Regions from separate parts of the Vogesella perlucida genome, predicted to be linked through region 1. Evidence: predicted binding sites of a transcription regulator. Region 1 holds the regulator's gene; the other holds the start of a gene.
What was found. Region 1 encodes sigma-54, which starts transcription at its own class of promoters, with help from an activator protein. Its sites were predicted from a motif close to CTGGCACGCTTCATGCTT; they were not measured.
Positions count from the first base shown of each region.

Region 2: a site for sigma-54 is predicted at 3,755-3,772, ahead of ACZ9XP_RS02985 (flagellar hook-length control protein FliK). Genes of this name have one in related genera too.

Region 1 covers NZ_CEETRO010000011.1:64,430-72,445, reverse strand. Annotated here, with positions in the region: gene ACZ9XP_RS15320 (NusG domain II-containing protein) at 1-23, opposite strand, end outside; gene rapZ (RNase adapter RapZ) at 26-877, opposite strand; gene hprK (HPr(Ser) kinase/phosphatase) at 858-1,814, opposite strand; gene ptsN (PTS IIA-like nitrogen regulatory protein PtsN) at 1,807-2,265, opposite strand; gene hpf (ribosome hibernation-promoting factor, HPF/YfiA family) at 2,604-2,924, opposite strand; gene ACZ9XP_RS15295 (RNA polymerase factor sigma-54) at 2,984-4,387, opposite strand; gene lptB (LPS export ABC transporter ATP-binding protein) at 4,393-5,121, opposite strand; gene lptA (lipopolysaccharide transport periplasmic protein LptA) at 5,118-5,618, opposite strand; gene lptC (LPS export ABC transporter periplasmic protein LptC) at 5,608-6,171, opposite strand; gene kdsC (3-deoxy-manno-octulosonate-8-phosphatase KdsC) at 6,168-6,692, opposite strand; gene ACZ9XP_RS15270 (KpsF/GutQ family sugar-phosphate isomerase) at 6,701-7,675, opposite strand; gene ACZ9XP_RS15265 (monovalent cation:proton antiporter family protein) at 7,778-8,016, shown strand, end outside.
Region 2 covers NZ_CEETRO010000002.1:80,220-88,235, reverse strand. Annotated here, with positions in the region: gene fliO (flagellar biosynthetic protein FliO) at 1-193, opposite strand, end outside; gene fliN (flagellar motor switch protein FliN) at 190-648, opposite strand; gene fliM (flagellar motor switch protein FliM) at 641-1,651, opposite strand; gene ACZ9XP_RS02990 (flagellar basal body-associated FliL family protein) at 1,658-2,227, opposite strand; gene ACZ9XP_RS02985 (flagellar hook-length control protein FliK) at 2,315-3,655, opposite strand; gene fliJ (flagellar export protein FliJ) at 3,818-4,243, opposite strand; gene fliI (flagellar protein export ATPase FliI) at 4,253-5,647, opposite strand; gene ACZ9XP_RS02970 (FliH/SctL family protein) at 5,640-6,410, opposite strand; gene fliG (flagellar motor switch protein FliG) at 6,400-7,398, opposite strand; gene fliF (flagellar basal-body MS-ring/collar protein FliF) at 7,391-8,016, opposite strand, start outside.

The DNA of each region.
Region 1 (8,016 bases):
GCCTTGCACAGGGCCAGGCGCATGGCTAGTGGTCGCCGCTGCGGCCACCCAGCTGGCGGTGACGAATCAGCACTTGCTCGTCGGCAAAGCTGGCCGCTAGCCGTTCGGTCAGGTACACCGAGCGGTGTTGCCCGCCGGTACAGCCGATGGCGATGGTGACGTAGCTGCGGTTGTCTTGCTTGAAGCGCGGCAGCCAGGTGGCAATAAACTGCCGGATGTCGTCTTCCATTTGCTGTACTTCCGGCTCGCCGGCAAAAAAGTCGCAGATGGCCTGGTCGCGGCCTGTCAGCGGGCGCAAGGCTTCTTCGTAGTAGGGGTTGGGCAGGCAGCGCACGTCAAACACAAAGTCGGCGTCCAGCGGAATACCGTGCTTGAAGCCGAATGATTCGAACACAACGGTCATCCGGCTGCTGTCCGCACCTGCCAGCAGCTTGACGTAGCCACGCAGTGCATTGGCCGACAGATGGCTGGTGTCGATACGGTGGCCCAGCTCGCCCACGTGCTCCAGCATCTCACGCTCCAGGCGGATGCATTCTTCTACTGTGAGGTTGCCATTGGACAAGGGGTGGCGGCGGCGCGTTTCGGAAAAGCGCTTGACCAGGATATCGGTGCTGGCCTCCAGATAAAGCAGCCGTACGTCGATATCCAGGGCACGCAGCGCTTTGATGGCATCGGGCAGGGCGGCCAGGGTGGGGGCCGAGCGGGTATCCACGCTGATGGCGATCTGGCTGTGGCCATGCTCGTGGTACAGCGCTATGGCGTCAGCCAGCATGCTGGGTGGCAGGTTGTCTACGCAGTAATAGCCGCTGTCTTCCAGCACGCGCAGAGCGACGGACTTCCCGGAACCGGACAGGCCACTAATCAGAATCAGCTGCATGTTCCTGGTCTCTTAGCAGGTTGGTATGGCGGTCGATGAACTCGCGCGTGCTATCTATGCCGCGCAGCTGCAGGATGTAGTTACGCACGGCCGCTTCTACCAGTACCGCCAGGTTGCGGCCGGCGGCCACAGGCAGCACCACCTTGCGCACGGTGACACCCAGAATATCTTGTGTCTCGGACTGGATATTCAGCCGGTCCAGTGCCTGCATGGCCTGGTCGTTGGCTTTCATCAGATGGATGATCAGCTTCAGTACTTTCTTGGGCCGCACGGCGGTTTCGCCAAAAATGGTGCGGATATTCAAGATGCCCAAGCCGCGTACTTCCAGAAAATCGCGCAGCAATGGCGGGCAGCGCCCTTCCAGTGTTTCCGGGCCGATACGGTATAGCTCTACCGCATCATCGGCTACCAGACCATGGCCACGCGAGATCAGCTCCAGCGCCAGCTCGCTTTTACCCATGGCCGAGTCGCCCATGATCAGCACGCCGATTTCCAGCACATCCAGAAACACGCCATGCATGACCGTGGATACCGCCAGGGCGCGCGCCAGGTAAATGCGCAGCACGTCCATCAGGTAGGGGCTTTCCAGCGGCGTGCTCATCAGCGGCACATTGTGCGTCTGGCAGTAGTCGTGCAGCAGCTTGGGTACGGGCTGACCATTGGCCACGATCACCACGGCCATGGTCTTGTGGAACAGCTGGTCCAGCGCGGTGCGGGCGGCGGCTTGCTCCAGCTTGTTCAGGTATTCCACTTCGGCCAGACCTAGTACCTGCACCCGGTTGGGGTGGATAAAGTTCAGGTGGCCCACCAGCGCCTGGGTTGGCCGCTGCTCTTCATTGGAAATCAGGTTGTCAGAACCGGCGCGGCTGGCCACCCAGCTCAGGCTCAGCTTGTGCTGGTTGTCCTGATACAGGCGGCGCACACTGATATTAGGCATGGGGGGCGTTTCCGGTGAGTAACTCGTACAGGGTTACAGCGTCGCAACTGGCCATTTTTTCACGCAGGCTACGGCTGGAGAACAGCTGGGCCAGCTCGGATAGCACCTGCAGGTGCAGGTCGGTAGCCTGCTCAGGCACCAGCAGGACAAACAGCAGGTTAACCGGCTTGCCGTCGGGCGAGTCGAACGGTATCGGGCTGGCCAGGCGGATAAACACGCCGGTGGCCTCTTTCAGGCCTTTTACCCGGCCATGCGGTATGGCTACACCCTGACCCAGCCCGGTTGAGCCCAGCTTTTCGCGGGCAAACAGGCTGTCAAAGATGTCACTGCGGGCAATGCCATGGCTGTTTTCAACCATCAGGCCTACCTGTTCGAACAGGCGCTTCTTGCTGGATACGTCTACATCCGCCAGCACGTTTTGCTGCGGAAGAATCTTGCCAATCAAGCTCATGATTTACATTTGCCGGAAAAAACCGTCGGCCATTCTACGCCGAGTCGGCTGTTTGCAATAGGGCAGGATAAGACCTGCCTGGGCCGGATAAGTGCCGCTGGCCAACGCCGGATATCCGCTCGTACAGAGGCAGGCTGCGGGTACTGCCTGTATTGGCAAGCCGGCTATTCTGGTGCGTGGCACAGTTTGGTTCGGGGCCAAATGTGGGCATGCGCATTTTGCCCTGTTTGGCGCATGGTGCTGCATTGAAATCGGTGTGACAGGCAAAAAATAGTCTGGCTGCGGCAGGAAAACAAAAACGGGAGCCTGGTGGCTCCCGTGTTGTGCATCAATGTGCCTTACAGGGTGGCGTTGACCTGTTGGGCGTTAACCCGGTGTTCACCCTGTTTTTCCTTGAACTTCAATACCTGACGGTCCAGTTTATCCATCAGTGTGTCGATGGCAGCGTACATGTCGGCTTCTTCCGATTCGACATGAATATCTTTGCCTGCCAGATGAACGTTGACCTCCGCTTTTTGTACCAGTTTATCAACCGACAGCGTCACGTTAACGCCAATGACATTATCTACGTGGCGGGTGATGCGTTCTAGTTTGCTCTCGATGTATTCGCGAATCGATGGGGTAACTTCGAGGTGTAGACCGGTAATTTTGAGGTTCATACCCTGACTCCTTCTGTTAACAGTGCGGTCGGGCTGGCCGCACCGGTGTTTTGGCACTTCTATAAGGCCTTGCGAAGGCTAACTGGCGGAATCTGCATAGCTTCACGATACTTGGCTACCGTACGTCTGGCAACCTGAATACCCTGTGCCGTGAGCTTGTCGGCGATGGCGCTGTCCGATAGCGGTTTTTTGCCATCTTCGCCATCAATGATCTGGCGTATCAGCGCCTTGATAGCTGTGGCAGAGCACTCGCCGCCACTATCCGTTTCCAGGGCATTACCAAAGAAATATTTCAGCTCGAACAAGCCCCTGCTGCATAGCAGATACTTCTGGGTCGTAACTCTGGAAATGGTGGATTCATGCAAACCCAGCTCGTCTGCGATGTCTCGCAATATCAGCGGGCGCATGGCCACTTCACCGTGTTCAAAGAACGCTTGCTGCCTTTCAACTATAGATTCCGACACTTTCAGGATGGTGTCAAACCGTTGCTGAATGTTTTTTACCAGCCATCTGGCCTCTTGCAGTTGGCCCGAAAGGTTGTGGCTGTTGTCCCGTTGCTGCAGCATGTTTGCATACAGCTGATTTACTTGAAGTTTTGGTAGCGAGCCGCGATTGAGCTGGGCAACCCAGCGCCCGCCGCGCCGCACGACATGGATATCCGGCGCGACATAATGTGTCTCGCCCTGGTCAAAACCACTGGTGGGCCTGGGGCGCAGCGTGGCAATAAGACTATGCGCGGCGCGTAATTCGGCTTCGCCCACACCCAGGATTTTCTTCAGCCGGGTGTAGTCACGGCTACCCAGCAGCGCCAGGTGTTCTCCTGCCAGCTTGCGGGCCAGGGGGAGCGATGGGGTGTGCGCGGGCAGGTTGGCTAGCTGTAACGCCAGAAACTCTCCCAGGTCGCGGCTGCCTATGCCCATGGGCTCAAATTGCATCATGAGCTTGCGCAGGGTTTCCAGCTCTTCGGTTTCGACATCCAGCTCCAGCGGCAGTTCGGCCGCTACCTCTTCCAGCGGTGTTTGCAGGTAGCCATCGTCGTCCAGCTCGTCTATCAGCAAAGCCAGCAGGGCACTATCGCGGCGGCCCAGCTGGGTTTCCCGCATCTGTGCCGTGAGGTGTTCGCGCAGGGTGGGGCGGCAGGGGGCATTGAGAATGGGGTCGAATTCGTCGTCGCCATCGTGGCTGCCGCCTCCGCCTCCACTACCCCAGTCCGTGAGCTCCATGCTGTCTTGCTGGCGGTCTTCGGCGGTGTCGTTGCTGCTTTCCTGGGTAACGGGCGCATCACCTTCTGCTGGCGGGCTATCGCTACCGTCGCTGCGCTCCAGTAGCGGGTTTTCCAGCAGGTAGCGCTCCAGTTCGCTGGACAAGTCCAGTGTGGACATTTGCAGCAGTTTGATGGACTGCTGCAGTTGCGGGGTCAGGGTAAGCTGCTGGCTGACTTTGAGCTGGAGGGTCTGTTTCATTTCGCTTACAGGTGGAAATGCTCGCCCAGGTAAACCTGGCGAACCTGTTCGTTATTGACCAGTTCGTCTGGCAAGCCGGAGGCCAGCACGCGGCCTTCGGAAATAATGTAGGCACGGTCGCAGATGCGCAGCGTTTCGCGCACATTGTGGTCGGTAATCAGCACCCCGATACCGCGCTCTTTCAGGAACGAGATGATTTTCTGGATGTCGATCACGGCAATCGGATCCACACCGGCAAAGGGCTCGTCCAGCAGAATGAAGCGCGGTTTGGTGGCCAGCACGCGGGCAATTTCCACACGGCGCCGCTCACCGCCAGACAGGGCCATGGCGTTGGTTTCGCGCAGGTGGCCGATGTTCAGGTCATCCAGCAGCAATTGCAGCTCATTATCCAGCACCTCACCGGACAGACCGGCCACTTCCAGTACCGCCTGGATGTTTTCCTCTACCGTCATCTTGCGGAAGATGGACGCCTCTTGTGGCAGATAACCCAAGCCTAGCCGTGCACGTTTGTGGATGGGCAAGTGGGTGATGACTTCACCATTGAGCGTGATTTCACCGGCTTCGGCAGCGACCAGCCCGACCACCATGTAAAAGCTGGTGGTCTTGCCGGCACCGTTCGGGCCGAGCAAGCCGATGACCTCGCCACTGGCGATATCCATGGAAACATCCCGTACGACGGTCCGCTTCTTGAAGGTTTTTTTCAGGTGCTGGATGCTCAGCCGGCTTTGGCTCATGGTTTTTCCTGCGGCTGAAGGATGATGGTGACGCGGCCGGAGGTGTTGCTGCCGCCCTGGCCTTTCACCTGGTAAATCTCGGTGGCGGTGTTGTAGGTGATCTGTTCGCCGGTGACCACGTCTTTACCGCGCTTGACTTGCGCTTTGCCGCTCAGTACCACGGTATTGCTGGCCGAGTCGTAATCTACACGGCTGGCCTGACCGTCTATGTATTCAGCCTGGCCGTCCAGTTTCTGGCGGAAGTACACCGGGCTGCCGGTGGCTTGCAGCTTCTGGCGGCGGTTGGCGTCTTGCGTGGCAACGGTTTTTTGTGCGCGCAGGCTCAGGGTACCCTGGGTGATGATGACATTGCCCTCAAACACGTTGATACCCTGTTTTTGGTCCAGCGATGCGCTGTCGGCATTCACTTCGATAGGTTTGCTGCTGTCGGCTTTTTCGGCGAATGCAGGGGTGCAGACGGTACCGAGTGCCAGCGCAAGCATCAGGCTATGGCGCATAGGAAATCCTTACTCGAGATAGCAGTTTCAGCTGCCCCGCGGGGTGATTGTAATAGAAGCCGATAGCGTTGATACGCGACTGGCCATCGTCAATGGTCACCGGGGCCTGGTTGCTGAGAATGCCACTCTGGCTGTTTACCCGTAGCGAGGGGGTTTGCAGATGAATGGCGGCTTGCTGGCCCATGGGCTGGCGCAGCATGTCGACGTGGCCTTCAAACAGCCCGATACCGGTACTGCGGGCGTAGCGGCCCTGGTCGGCACGCAGGGTGTAGTCCAGCTGGCCGTTGCGGTATTGCTTTACATCGGGCTGCTGCATGTAGACCTGTTCGGTTTGTGGCAGCTTCCACATTTTGCTGGCGTGCAGCCGTTGCAGTGGCTGGCCTTGTTCGTCGAAACGGGTGGCCTGCAGCTTGTCGATCGTGTACTCGGGCTGGGTCGGGTCGAGTTTATGCTGCGCTGGCGTGCGCCATTGCGTCAGCACGTTCAGCCAGAACGATAGCAGGCCCATGGCCAGCATCAGCCCGATGGGGAACAGTCGTGCCGCGCGGTTCATTCTAGGTAGCTGGCCATGACACGGTCAAAGTTGCCCTGGGCTTGCATGATGAGCTCGCACAGCTCGCGTACGGCACCACGCCCACCGCGGTTACCTGTCACAAAGTGGGCGTGCTGGCGCACAAAGCTTGGCGCATCCGGTACCGCTACGGCCAACCCCACACGGCTCATCACCGGCAGGTCGATGACATCGTCGCCAATATAGGCGCAGTCTTCGGCTGCAATACCGGTTTTGGCCAGCAGGTCGGCAAAGGCGGTGCGCTTGTCGTGCACGCCTTCGTAGTAGTGGTCTATGCCCAGGCCGCGTACACGGTGCGCCACGCTAGGTGCGGCGCGGCCGGTGATGATGGCCAGCTGTACGCCGGTGGCTTGCAGCATTTTCAGGCCGTGGCCGTCCAGGGTGTTGAAGGCTTTGAACTCTTCGCCGCTGGCGGTAATGAAGATGCGGCCATCGGTCAGCACGCCGTCTACGTCCAGGATCAGCAGGCGGGTTCGTTTGGCCAGGTCGGTCATTTTTTGCATGGGGGTCCTTACACCACGCCTGCCTTGAGCAGGTCGTGCATATTGAGCGCACCAATCAGGGCGCCGTTGCCGTCTACTACCAGCAGGCCGTTGATCTTGCGCAGCTCCATCTCTTTTGCGGCTTCGGCGGCTAGCAGGTTGGCCGCAATGGTGCGCGGCTGGCGGCCCATGACGTCATCGATCGTGAGGCCTGCCAAGTCTAGCGACCGGTCCAGCGTACGCCGCAAGTCGCCATCGGTAAAGATGCCTGCCAGGTGGCCGTCGGCATCCAGCACGGCGGTCATACCCAGGCCTTTGCGGGTCATTTCCAGCAGGGCGTCTTTTAGCGATGCGCCGCTGCGTACCACCGGCAGGGCGTCGCCACTGTGCATGACGTCGCTGATATGTACCAGCAGGCGGCGGCCCAGGCTGCCACCGGGGTGCGACAGGGCAAAGTCTTCCGGTTTGAAATCGCGGGCATCCAGCAGGGTCACCGCCAGGGCATCGCCCATGGCCAGCGCTGCCGTGGTGCTGGTGGTAGGGGCCAGGCCCAGGGTGCAGGCCTCTTTTTCTACCGACACATCCAGGTGCACATTGGCCTCTTGCGCCAGGGTGGACTGCGGGCGGCCGGTCATGGCGATAATGGCAATCCCCTTGCGCTTGAGCGCGGGCAGCAGGGCGATGATTTCGTCGCTTTCGCCCGAGTTGGACAGCGCCAGAATCACGTCACGCGTGGTGACCATGCCCAGGTCACCGTGTGCAGCTTCTGCCGGATGCATGAAGAACGACGGGGTGCCGGTGCTGGCCAGCGTGGCGGCAATCTTGCGGCCAACGTGGCCCGATTTACCGATACCGGTGACAATGACGCGGCCCTGGCAGGCCAGTATCAGGCTGACTGCGGCCAGAAAAGCGTCGTCCAGGCGCTGTGCCATGCTGTGGATGGCATCCGCTTCGATGTGTAGCACCTCGCGCGCCAGCGCCAGCTGCTGTTGTTTTTGCTCAATATCCATAGTCACCAATTATATCAGCTTATAATCGTTCGACCTTACCTGGCGGGTGCAAGTTTTGCTTGGCCTGTTTTTTGTCGCGAGGAGCACTCCCCCACGATGCATTCCCTGTTTCCCATAGTAGTGGTGTTGCTGGTGGCCGTTTTGGCTGTGACCGCCTGCCGTAGCCTGCGTGTACCGCCCATGCTGGGCTATCTGGTGGTGGGCTTCCTGGCCGGCCCCGGTGTGATGCACCTGATACCGGAAGGCCCCGAGACCGAGTTTCTGGGCGAAATCGGCATTGTCTTCATGATGTTTTCCATCGGGCTGGAGTTTTCGCTGGCCAAGCTCAAGGCCAT
Region 2 (8,016 bases), on a different contig from region 1:
GCTGGAATCGACCCAGCATGCTACCCATGGTAAAGCGGCGAAACAGCCAGGCCGCGGCAAAAATCAGCCCCAGTACCAGCAGCAGGCCAAACACCATTTGTACCAGGCTCCAGAAAGGCGAAGGCCCCTCTACCGGAGGGGCCGCCCAGGCCGGGCTGGCTAGCAGAACGCATAGCGTATAGTTCAGTTTCATTTTTGCAAGCGGCGGATACGTTCGGCAGGGGTAATGATATCGGTCAGGCGGATACCGAAGCGGTCGTTTACCACCACCACCTCGCCCTGGGCAATCAGGCAGCCGTTTACCAGCACGTCCATAGGCTCGCCGGCCAGGCCATCGAGCTCTACTACCGAACCCTGTGCCAGCTGCAGCAGGTTGCGGATAGCGATCTTGGTACGGCCCAGCTCTACCGTGAGCTGCACCGGGATATCCAGAATCATGTCCAGGTTTTGCGGCACCGATTGCGCACTGCTGGTACCGGAGAAATCCTGGAACAGCGAGCTGGCGGTCTTGACCTCGGCCGCGGCGGCACTTTCGGCCACCTCCTGCTCGGCCATGGCGGCCGCCCAGTCGTCCATCACTCCTGCATCGCTACTATCGTCTACCGCACCCGCAACAGAATCCGGGTCAAAGGCTTGCTCATCAGCCATCTTCGTTCTCTCCATTGGGCAGGTCGGCCAGGTCGTGCGCGCCGGCCAGAATTGCATCTACTTTCAGTGCGTAGTTACCGGTCACCGTGCCATAGCTACACTCCAGCACGGGGATGCCCGATACATCTGCGACGATTTTTTCCGGTATGTCCACCATGACCACATCGCCCTCTTTCAGGTTCAGGATCTGGCCCAGGCTGATCTTGGCGGTAGCCAAGGTGGCCACCAGCTCCACCTCGGCAGCCTGCACCTGGCGTTGCATCAGGTTGACCCAGCGGTTATCCACCTCGGTACGGTCAGCCTGCATGGTACTGGCCAGGATGTCGCGCAGTGGCTCCACCATCGAGTATGGCAGGCAAACGTGAAAATCGCCGCCGCCGGCACCCAGCTCGATATGGAAAGTCACCGCCACCACCACCTCGGTAGGGGTGGCAATGTTGGCAAACTGGGTGTTCATCTCGGAGCGCAGGTAAGAGAACTCGATGGGATATACCGGCTCCCAGGCTTTCTGGTACTCGGTAAACACCACTTCCAGCATTTTCTGGATGATGCGCTGCTCGGTAGGGGTGAAATCCCGCCCCTCTACCCGCACGTGGAAGCGGCCATCGCTACCAAACAGGTTATCCACCACCAGAAACACCAGATCCGGGTCGAAAATCAGCAAGCCGGTACCGCGTAGCGGCTTGATATGTACCAGGTTCAGGTTGGTGGGTACGACCAGGTTGCGGATGAATTCGCTGTATTTCTGTACCCGCACCGGCCCCACCGATATCTCGGCATTGCGGCGGATAAAGTTGAAAAAACCGATACGCAGGTTACGCGCAAAACGCTCGTTGATAATCTCGAGCGTCGGCATGCGGCCACGGACAATGCGCTCTTGCCGGCCAATATCGTACGACCGTACCGCACCACTGTCCGCGCCACCACTTTCGTCGTCCTCTTCCCCGGTGACGCCACGTAATAGCGCGTCGACCTCTTCCTGGGACAGGATTTCATCAGCCATACGGGATTACTGCTGCTGGATGATGAAGGAAGTGAACAGGACACTGTCTACCGGCTCTTCTTCGGCAGCGTCCATGGATTCATTCATGATGCGCTTGATCTGGGCACGCAGCTTCACCTTGCCCTCCGCCGAGGCAACGTCTTCTTCGGTTTTGGAAGACAGCAGCAAAATCACGGCGCTGCGGATCTTGGGCATGTAGGCTTTGAAGTTGGTTTTGGCAGCTTCGTCCATCAGCTCGGCTTGCATTTCAAGCTGCAGCATCGGGGCTGTTGGGCCGCCGGACAAGTTCACCACGAAGGGCTCTACTTTCTCGAAAATCGGCGGGCCTTCTTTTTTCTCTTTCTTCTTCGGCGCTTCTTCGTGCTCTGCGGCGGCCGCACCGTGTGCACCACCGGCAGCCGCCTCGGCTGCGTGCTTCTGGCCCAGGAACAGGTAGGCACCCAAACCGCCAACGGCCGCCAGGACCAGAACCAAAAGAACAATCACGATAATCATCAGCTTTTTATTGCCACCAGCCGGTGCCGGCGCCCCTGCAGCTGCTGCTTTCGGGTCTTCTTTTTTCTCTTTTTCAGCCATTTGGGTTTAACTCGTCATGAGGAAATTGTTAAAACGTATTTTCTCCATTTCCAGGCCAATTGAACAGCGTTTCCACAGATTAAAGCATCAGGCGTGAATACTCAGGCCGTTTTGGCGTGTGGATACGGCAGACAGCGCCAGCTCTGGCTCCACCAGCTCGATATCCTGGCCTGCTGCGTGGCCAGGCTGTCGCCCTTGCCTACCGGCCTGTTGCTGCGCTTGTTCTTGCGCTTGTTCTTGCGCCTGCTGCTGTGCTTGCTGCTGATGCTGGGTAGATACCTGGGTATGACCCAGCTGAATACCGCTGTTCTCCAGCATGCGCGCCAGCTGCGGCAGGCTGCTTTCCACAATGGCCTTGGCCTCCGGGTTGGCCGCCACCACCGAAATGGCGGCCTGATCCTGGCTATCAAAACGAATGGAGATATCCAGCGGGCCCAGGTTTTCCGGCGACACCCGGATAGAAGCACTATCCAGCTTCAACGCCACCATGCTGCCCACTTTTTCGCCAAAAGCCGACTGCCATTCCGCCGTGCGTGCCATTGGCGGGTCAATCCGCCATTCTTGTGCTGCTGCGCCGGCTGGTGCAGCCGTTGTCAACGCGGGCGGCAAGATTTGCCGCTGACCGGCCACCTTGTCTGCCGCCTCATTCGCCGCAGAGGCTGCCTGCTCTGCTAGCACGGCCTGCTGCATTTCCTTGCGGAACATCAGGCGTACGTCCGCGGGCAGAATATCGGCCTTGCCCTGTGCCGACATGGTCACTACCTGCATCGGAGCCTCATCACGCGCGGTAAAGCCGCTTTGCTGGCCAGTTTGCTGGGGCAGCGCGGCCACCGTTTGCGCTGGCGGCAACACACTGGCCGCACTGCTCTTGTCTGCTAGCAACTTGCTCACATCCGACGCTGCAGCAGCTAGCACGCCACCCGCTTCACGCCTCGTGACTACCGCATCTGAGGGCGGCTGGGTGGGGCCAGGTGCGGCCTGCTGTGCCACGGCAGCCGCTGGTGCGAGCTGGTTCACCGCGGCAGTGGTTGGCGCGGCTTGCTGTGCCGCGATTGGTAATGCCGCCATGCCAGCATGGGCGGCGAGCAATGCCGGGTCTGGCTGGCCGTGTTGATCTTGCTGTTGCTGCTGTGCGCTATCCCCCAGGGCTGGCAGGGCCTGCTTTTCTTGTACGGGCGGGGGCAGTGCTGCAGGCGGCTGCAGCAAACCGGACATCTGCATCATCATGGCCGCATCGCTGGCAGCAGGCTGTGCGGCCAACGGTTGCTGCGCAGATGTCGCCGCGGCCTCTGGCAGCAGCACGGCAGGCTTGGCTGCCGGTAAACCGAGCAAGCTGGTCAGGTCGGCCTGCTGGCCTTGCCCCCCCTCGCCAAGCTGGCCGGCAAACAGGCTGGCAAACAAACCATCGCCCGCAGTCGCAGCAGGCATGGCTGCGCTCTGGCTGGCAACGGCCGCAGTGGCACTGTGTGATACAGGTTTCAAGGAGAAGCTCATGGCCGGCACCCCATGTACGGAATGAGGCGGTTAAAGCAGGAAACATGCCAATAGAAATGCGGTCAGTAGAACGCTTTGCCGGCTTGGGATATGCCGCTATTCGGGCTTGGGCCGTGCGGCAAACTCGTCCAGCGCTTTTTGCTCTTGCCGGCGCTGGCGCAGCGCCAGGCGGGCCTTTTCCCGCTCTTGTAGTACTTCATAGGATTTCAGCTGTTTGCGCTGCTGCAGCCAGGCTTGTTTTTCCATCAGAAAGCGCTGCAGGCTGCGGTCTACCTCCCGCGTTTGCTGCTCGCGTGCATCGTCGAGCTTTTGCAAAAACAGGCGATAGTCTGCCCACTGCGCCACACTGGTACCCGACTGGCCTAGCGACAACATGCGCTGCTGATAGTCATCGATATAGCCTTTGATTTGCGCCAGCGTGTTTTCAGCCTGGGTGTGCGCCTGCTGTGCCTTGCGCATGCGCTCTGCCGCCGCGTCCATGCGGTCGGTGGCCAGGCGGACCAGCAGGGCAAATTTGCTCATGGCCTAGCCCTAGTCTGCCAGCACATCGTTCAGCAGCAGCGTGGTCATGCCGGCATCCACGTTTTCATGCTGTGCCTGGGTCAGAAACCCGGTCAGTCGGGTATGCAGGCGGATGGCTTCGTCCAGCATCGGGTCGGAGCCGGGTACATAGGCACCGACGCTAATCAGGTCGCGGCTGCGCTGGTAGCGAGAAAACAGCTGCTTGAAGCGGCGGGCGCTATCCATGTGCTCGCGCGGCACCACATCTACCATAACCCGCGAGATGGACTGCTCAATATCGATGGCCGGATAGTGGCCAGATTCGGCCAGCTCGCGCGATAGCACAAAGTGGCCATCCAGGATGGCCCGCGCGGAGTCGGCGATGGGGTCTTGCTGATCGTCGCCTTCGGACAGCACAGTGTAAAAAGCGGTAATGGAGCCACCACCCGCCTCGCCATTGCCTGCACGCTCGATCAGCTGTGGCAGCTTGGCAAATACCGATGGCGGGTAGCCTTTGCTCACCGGTGGCTCGCCAATGGCCAGGGCAATTTCGCGCTGCGCCATGGCGTAGCGGGTAACCGAATCCATTAGCAGCAGCACGTCCAGACCCTGAGCGCGGTAGTACTCGGCCAGCGCCGTGGCATAGGCGGCGCCATGCAGGCGCATCAGCGGCGGCATGTCGGCGGGGGCGGCCACCACTACCGAGCGTGCCAGGCCTTCCTCGCCCAGAATGTGCTCGATGAAGTCTTTCACCTCGCGGCCCCGCTCGCCAATCAGCCCCACCACCACCACGTCGGCACGGGTGTAGCGTGCCATCATGCCCAGCAGCACCGACTTACCCACGCCCGAGCCGGCAAACAGGCCCAAACGTTGGCCGCGGCCAACCGTGAGCAGGCCATTGATGGCCTTCACGCCCACATCCAGCACGTGTCGCACCGGGGTACGCTGCAAGGGGTTCAAGGGCTGGCTGTACAAGGGAAAGTAAGCCTCAGGAAAAATCTGGCCCTTGCCATCCAGCGGGCGACCCAGCGAGTCCAGCACACGGCCCAGCAGACTCAGCCCCACAGGCACCTGGCGGCCCAGTGGGCCATTCACTTCAGCAGCAATCTGCTGCTGCCCATAGGCAGGCGGCTGAATGCTGCGGGCGGGCCGCACCGGCGTGCCTGGCAATAGCCCCTGGATATTGGCCACCGGCATCAGAAACAGTTTGTCGCCGGCAAAACCGACCACCTCGGCTTCTACCTTGTGGCCTTGGGCAAGGTGCACTTCACAGGCACTGCCTACCGGCAAACGCAAGCCAACCGCCTCCATCACCAGGCCGGTTACACGGGTAAGCTGCCCCTCGGGCAACCAGACCGGGGTATTGGCGACAGTTTGCTGGCAGGCGGCCAGGTAGCTGCGCTGGCTTTGCAGCAGGTCAATCATGCGCAGGCAACCCCAGCGCCTGGCGCAATGCGGCCAACCTTGGCGGCAATGTCAGGTCCAGCTTGACGCTGCCGGTATCGACCACGCAGCCGCCGCGCACCACGGCATCATCCGCCACCCACTGCCAGCTCACCCCGGCAAAACGCTCCTGCGCAAAAGCCTGTATCACCGCCATGTCTTCCGGGTGGGCGCGCACGCGTGCCTGCAGCAGGCCCTGCCCCAGCTCATCCAGCGCAGCCTGCAGCACTGGCAGCACGGCGGCCTTGTCCAGCGCGATTTTGCTGGCGACGATCTGCTCGGCAAAACCGACCGCCAGCTGCAACACCTCGGCGGACAAAGCCGCGCCCAGCTGCTGTAGCTGGGCTTCCATAGCCTGCTGTAATTCGGCCAGTGGCGCCCAGTATGTCTCGAACTGCTGGGCGGCATCGGCCAGCGCTTGCTGGGCCCCCTCGGCCTGGCCCTGCTGCAGCCCTTCTTCTTTGCCTGCTTCAAAACCGGCCTGCCAGGCTTCCTGATGAATAGCTTCCAGTTCGGCCGCAGTGGGGTAAGCCGGTGGCGGCGGCACCTCTTCCTGCGGCTCTGCGGGCTCGGGCGGTGCTGCCTCCACTGCCTCCTGCTGCAAAGCAGAAACCCCCTCTGCGGGGGCTTCAGTCGCGGCAATGCTGGCTTCGGGCTGCGGGGCGGGCTGCGCCCCTATCTCGCCAAAGCGCCAGGACTGCCACTGACCCAGCGCTTCCGCCGGGATAATGTTGTTACTCGACAAGGCCTTCGTCTCCACCTTTGCTTGCGATCACGATCTGGCCTTCGTCTGCCAGCTTGCGCACAATTTTGAGAATCTCTTTCTGCTCGGCTTCCACTTCGGACAGCTTGACCGGGCCTTTGGATTCCAGATCGTCACGCAGCATCTCGGCCGCACGCGACGACATATTGCGGAAGATCTTGTCCTTGAGCTCCTGGCTGGTACCTTTCAGTGCCACCACCAGCGAGTCGGACTGCACTTCGCGCAGGATGGTCTGGATAGAGCGGTCGTCGATTTCCAGAATGTTGTCGAACACAAACATCTTGTCCTGAATGCGCTGCGCCAGTTCCGGGTCGTACTCGCGAATGTAAGACAGCGCGGACGCTTCCACATTGGAACCCAGGAAGTTCAGGATCTCGGCGGTCATGCCCACGCCGCCCGCCGCGCTCTTCTTCACGCGGTCGGAGCCGGACAGCAGCTGGGTCAGTACGTCGTTCAGCTCGCGCAGGGCTTGTGGCTGTACACCTTCCAGCGTAGCGGTACGGATCAGTACTTCGTTACGCATACGCTCGGGGAAATAGGCCAGAATGGCGCTGGACAGGTCGGGATCCAGGTGCACCATGATGGTAGCAATAATCTGCGGGTGCTCGTTGCGAATCAGATCTGCCGCAGACGACGGGTCCATCCACTTCAGGCTTTCGATACCGCTGTGGTCGTTGCCCTGCAAAATCTTGTCCAGCAGGTTGGCCGCTTTGTCCGGGCCCAACGCCTCTACCAGTACATTGCGCAGGTATTCGTCGGTGGCACCGAAGTTGGCGCGCGCCGCACATTCTTCGCGGAACTGCCCCACCACTTTTTCGACTTCTTCGTGGCTCAGGTTACTCAGGCCCGCCATGGCCAGGCTGAGCTTTTGCACTTCTTTGGGCCCTAGATACTTGAATACCTCAATGGCCTCGGCCTGACCCAAGCTAAACAGCAGCACCGAGCTGCGACGAATACCGGCATCACTCATCTGACGTTATCCATTCTTTAATGATCTGCGCGGCCATGCGCGGATCAGCTTTCACCAGATCACGTGCAGCCTGCAGATGGGCTTCGTACTGACGGCGAGCTTGTTCTTTCGGATCGCCACTGTCACCGCCACCCGCGGAACCGCCTTCGCCACCAGACTCGCTACCCTCTTCGCCGTCTTCACCCGCCACCGCCAGCAAGCGCCCGCCGGCTGCCGCAGCAGCTTCTTCCGCAGTTTCCGGCGTATCGGCTGCTGGCGGTTTGGCCACGTCGCGCATGATCGGGCGCACCACACCAAACAACAGATACAGCACGGCAAGCGCGAGCAGCCCGTATTTGATCAGCTCACCCGCATTGGCACTGAGGTAATCCAGCAGGCGGTCTTTTGCCGTGCTAACCGGTACGGCATCAGCAAAGCTGGCATTCACCACGTTTACCGAATCACCACGATCTTTATTGTAGCCGATGGCCTCTTGCACCAAGCTCTGGATTTGGGCTGACTCTTTATCGGTCAGCGGCGTCGGTTTGGCTTCGCCATTGGCATCCGGCACCATCTTGTAATTCACCACTACCGCAGCTGTCAGGCGCTTGATATTGCCTTTGGGCATCTTGGTGTGCT